Regions from separate parts of the Bacillus paramobilis genome, predicted to be linked through region 2. Evidence: a T-box and tRNA genes for the amino acid it is inferred to sense, from the RefSeq annotation. Region 2 holds a T-box; the other holds one or more tRNA genes.
What was found. The T-box of region 2 lies ahead of thrS (threonine--tRNA ligase). A T-box ahead of a tRNA ligase gene usually reads a tRNA of that ligase, here a tRNA-Thr.

Region 1: it encodes a tRNA-Thr, which carries the amino acid that the T-box ahead of thrS (threonine--tRNA ligase) is inferred to sense. The anticodon was not compared.

Annotation. Positions count from the first base shown of each region.
Region 1 covers NZ_CP151108.1:603,428-605,788, reverse strand. The annotation lists gene AABL52_RS03115 (DUF4179 domain-containing protein) at 1-198, opposite strand, end outside; gene AABL52_RS03110 (sigma-70 family RNA polymerase sigma factor) at 191-721, opposite strand; tRNA gene AABL52_RS03105 (tRNA-Glu) at 933-1,004, opposite strand; tRNA gene AABL52_RS03100 (tRNA-Ser) at 1,010-1,100, opposite strand; tRNA gene AABL52_RS03095 (tRNA-Asn) at 1,107-1,181, opposite strand; tRNA gene AABL52_RS03090 (tRNA-Ile) at 1,189-1,265, opposite strand; tRNA gene AABL52_RS03085 (tRNA-Gly) at 1,276-1,346, opposite strand; tRNA gene AABL52_RS03080 (tRNA-Lys) at 1,360-1,435, opposite strand; tRNA gene AABL52_RS03075 (tRNA-Thr) at 1,446-1,521, opposite strand; tRNA gene AABL52_RS03070 (tRNA-Phe) at 1,536-1,611, opposite strand; tRNA gene AABL52_RS03065 (tRNA-Asp) at 1,625-1,700, opposite strand; tRNA gene AABL52_RS03060 (tRNA-Met) at 1,704-1,780, opposite strand; tRNA gene AABL52_RS03055 (tRNA-Ser) at 1,808-1,900, opposite strand; tRNA gene AABL52_RS03050 (tRNA-Ile) at 1,918-1,994, opposite strand; tRNA gene AABL52_RS03045 (tRNA-Met) at 1,999-2,075, opposite strand; tRNA gene AABL52_RS03040 (tRNA-Ala) at 2,094-2,166, opposite strand; tRNA gene AABL52_RS03035 (tRNA-Pro) at 2,181-2,254, opposite strand; tRNA gene AABL52_RS03030 (tRNA-Arg) at 2,265-2,338, opposite strand; tRNA gene AABL52_RS03025 (tRNA-Leu) at 2,342-2,361, opposite strand, start outside.
Region 2 covers NZ_CP151108.1:3,008,607-3,010,967, reverse strand. The annotation lists gene AABL52_RS15490 (pseudouridine synthase) at 1-699, shown strand, start outside; T-box leader at 824-1,047, shown strand; T-box leader at 1,085-1,307, shown strand; gene thrS (threonine--tRNA ligase) at 1,352-2,361, shown strand, end outside.

The DNA.
Region 1 (2,361 bases), 2.4 Mb from region 2:
CATAGTAGGAGAAATGAATCCAGAACCTAAGAGAGAAACACATATTCCACAAGCAACAAGACTAGAATACTTGATTGTTTTTTTTCTACGGTATTGATTTTGCTTAGCTTGAAGCATGGCTGTTTTTTCTCTTTGAATTAACCGGTCTTCTGGTATAGGAATATCATTGATATGGTGATTAAATTCTTCTTTATTCATAACTATATCCCTCCTTTAAAATGGGGCGTAAGGCTTGCTTTGCTCGATGTAATTGAGATTTTACGGTTCCTTCTGGAGAATTAAGAATCTCAGCAATTTCCTTAATAGATAAATCGTGATAATACCTTAATACAATAATAGTTTTGTAAGTAGGATCTAAGAAATTAAATGCCTCGATTAAATCCAACGATTGCTCTAATTTATTCATGCTCTCTTCTGTACATAAATTAGAAAACATTTCATCATTCGCAACAAATTGTCTAGAGGATTTTCTTACAAAATCAATGGATTTAAAAACAAGAATTTTAGTAATCCAACTTTGAAATTTCTCCGGCTTTTTTAACTTTCTCAATGAAAGATATGCTTCATAAATTGTTTCTTGGTATATATCCAGTGCATCTTGTTCATTTCTTACATAAGAATAGGCTGTTCGATATAGTTTTGGGCGAACAAAAGTAATAAGTTGTTCAAATGCTTGATCATTTCCTCTTGTTGCTTGTTTTACTAGATACGCTATGTCCATTTTTATTTCTTCCTCCCTTTACTAATATAGTCGAATGAGAGAATAAAAAGGTTGCAAAAATAAGTGTATATATATAAATCTCCTACAACTTATTACAATGATTACTATCAAGCACTAAAGCCACAAGAAATCCATAAAAAAAAGCAGACTATCCAAAGTCTACTTTTACACAACAAAAAAGAGATAGCAGATTATGCTATCTCTTTTAGTATGACCCGTACGGGATTCGAACCCGTGTTACCGCCGTGAAAGGGCGGTGTCTTAACCACTTGACCAACGGGCCAGTTCTGGCAGAGAAGAAGGGATTCGAACCCTCGCACCGCGTTCGCGATCTACTCCCTTAGCAGGGGAGCCCCTTGAGCCACTTGGGTACTTCTCTGTAATATGGCTCCGCAGGTAGGACTCGAACCTACGACCGATCGGTTAACAGCCGATAGCTCTACCACTGAGCTACTGCGGAACAATTATGGTGGGCCTAAATGGACTCGAACCATCGACCTCACGCTTATCAGGCGTGCGCTCTAACCAGCTGAGCTATAGGCCCATAATTGAAAAGCGGGTGAAGAGAATCGAACTCTCGACCAGAGCTTGGAAGGCTCTTGTTTTACCACTAAACTACACCCGCATTAAATTATAAATGGTGAGCCATGAAGGATTCGAACCTTCGACCCTCTGATTAAAAGTCAGATGCTCTACCAACTGAGCTAATGGCTCATTTTGAAAGTGGTGCCGACTAGAGGACTTGAACCCCCAACCTACTGATTACAAGTCAGTTGCTCTACCAATTGAGCTAAGTCGGCTTGCGATTTCAAAATGGTGGCTCGGGACGGAATCGAACCGCCGACACGAGGATTTTCAGTCCTCTGCTCTACCGACTGAGCTACCGAGCCTTTATGTAAAAAATGGCGGTCCCGACCGGGGTCGAACCGGCGATCTCCTGCGTGACAGGCAGGCATGTTAACCACTACACCACGGGACCATTTGGTTGCGGGGACAGGATTTGAACCTGCGACCTTCGGGTTATGAGCCCGACGAGCTACCGTGCTGCTCCACCCCGCGATGATAAAATATTTACTTTAGAAAAAATGGAGGAGGTAGAGGGATTCGAACCCCCGCGCGACTCTCGCCGCCTGTCGGTTTTCAAGACCGATCCCTTCAGCCGAACTTGGGTATACCTCCGAGATAGAAACGTCTAATGGTGGACCTTGTAGGACTCGAACCTACGACCGGACGGTTATGAGCCGTCTGCTCTAACCAGCTGAGCTAAAGGTCCTTTATGGTAGCGGCGGAGGGGATCGAACCCCCGACCTCACGGGTATGAACCGTACGCTCTAGCCAGCTGAGCTACACCGCCATAAATGATATTAAAAAGTGGAGCCTAGCGGGATCGAACCGCTGACCTCCTGCGTGCAAGGCAGGCGCTCTCCCAGCTGAGCTAAGGCCCCATGTTTTTGGAAAATCGGGAAGACAGGATTTGAACCTGCGACCCCCTGGTCCCAAACCAGGTGCTCTACCAAGCTGAGCCACTTCCCGTTAATAAAAGCGCGCCCGAGAGGAGTCGAACCCCTAACCTCTTGATCCGTAGTCAAACGCTCTATCCAATTGAGCTACGGGCGCATATGGTGCCGAGGGCGGGGGTC
Region 2 (2,361 bases):
AATAAATTTATTAGTGAAGCTGGAAAAGCGTCTCGACGTGGAGCAGATAAATTAATTAATGAGAGAAGAGTAATTATTAACGGTAAGGTTGCAAAAATTGGTGACCAAGTCAATCCAGGTGATGATGTACGCGTAAATGGAGAGCAACTTCGTATTGCTCGAGATCACGTATATATTGCTTTAAATAAACCAGTAGGTATTACATGTACAAGTGAAAAAGCTGTAAAAGGTAACATTATCGATTTAGTGAATCATCCTTTACGAATTAGTCATATTGGACGTCTTGATAAAGACTCAGACGGTTTAATTTTGTTAACGAATGATGGTGATATCGTTAACGAAATTTTACGTGCTGAAAACAAACATGAGAAAGAATATATCGTTTCTGTAGATAAGCCAATTACACCTGATTTCTTAGAAAAAATGGCAGCGGGTGTGAAGATTTTAGGAACGAAAACACTTCCTTGTGAGATCACACAGTTATCAAAATATGAGTTCAACATTATTTTAACACAAGGGCTAAATCGCCAAATTCGTCGTATGTGTGAAGCTTTAGGTTATCAAGTATACACGTTAAAACGCACGAGAATTATGAATATTGAATTGAATAATTTACCTGTTGGACAGTGGAGAGATTTATCGAAGAAAGAGAAACGACGTCTATTTTCAGACTTAAATTATGAACCACAAGATTGGTAAAATTGAGAAGGGGAAACCAAAAATCTATTTTGGTTTCTTTTTCTATTAAATAAAAAAACTTTTTTAAACACTTGCAATAATAAAATGAATAGGATATAGTGAATAACAATTAATGGATGTACTTATAAAAGCAAAGAAAAGGACACGAGTTATTTTGCCCGGTTATACAGAGAGGGAAGGAAAGCTGAGAACTTCCTAACGCAGAAAAATAACTTACCACCTTAGAGCTGCACTAGGGAAATTAAGTATCTAGTGCCGTGTAAGCGACGTTATCGCAAAAGAAGCCATTATGTTTTTTGTGATGGGAATCTGGGTGGAACCACGAATATAAGCATATTCGTCCCTAATTTTTAGGGATGAATATGCTTTTTTGCATTCAATTTCATAATAAGCGAAGAAAAGGACACGAGTTATTTTACCCGGTTATACAGAGAAGGAAGGAAAGCTGAGAACTTCCTAACGCAGAAAAATAACTTACCACCTTAGAGCTGCACTGGGGAAATTAAGTATCTAGTGCCGTGTAAACGACGTTACCGTAAAAGAAGCCATTGTATATTTACAATGGGAATCTGGGTGGAACCACGGGTAAAAGCACGCTCGTCCCTATTTTAGGGATGAGTGTGCTTTTTATTATGAAATGGAGAGATGAAAAATGAAAGAACAAATGATTGAACTTAAATTTCCAGATGGTAGCGTTAAAGAATTTGCAAAAGGAATTACTTTAGAAGAAGTTGCTGGATCCATTAGCAGTAGTTTAAAAAAGAAAGCAGTAGCGGGGAAAGTAAATAATCAGTTATATGATTTACGCCGAAATATTGAAGGAAATGCGGAAGTAGAAATCGTTACTATAGATTCTAATGAAGGGGTAGAAATTGCAAGACACTCTGCGGCACATATTTTAGCGCAAGCTGTAAAGAGAATGTATGGCAATGTAAACCTTGGTGTAGGGCCGGTTATTGAAAATGGATTTTATTATGATATGGACCTTCCAAGTAGTGTAAACGTAGAAGATTTACCGAAAATCGAAAAAGAAATGAAAAAGATAATAAATGAAAATGTAATAATAGAGCGAGTTGAAGTTTCTCGAGAAGAAGCAGCAAAACTGTTTCAAGAAATGAATGATCACCTGAAATTAGAACTGTTAGAAGCAATTCCTAGTGGGGAAAGTGTAACACTATATAAACAAGGTGAATTTGTAGATTTATGTAGAGGACCACATTTACCGTCAACAGGATATTTGAAAGCATTCCAATTAACTCACGTTTCTGGTGCATATTGGCGAGGTGATAGTAACAATCAAGTGCTTCAGCGTATATATGGTGTTGCGTTCTCTTCTCAAAAAGAATTAGAAGAGTATTTACATTTCGTTGAAGAAGCAGCAAAAAGAAATCATCGTAAATTAGGTAGTGAGCTGGAGTTATTTATGTTTTCAGAAGAGGCTCCGGGAATGCCATTTTATTTACCGAAAGGACAGATTATCCGAAATGAATTAGAAGCATTTTTAAGAGAAATTCAAAAAGAATATAAGTATCAAGAAGTACGTACTCCGTTTATGATGAACCAAGAGTTATGGGAGAAATCGGGACATTGGGGACATTACAAGGACAACATGTATTTCTCTGAAGTGGATAATAAAAGCTTCGCATTAAAACCGATGAACTG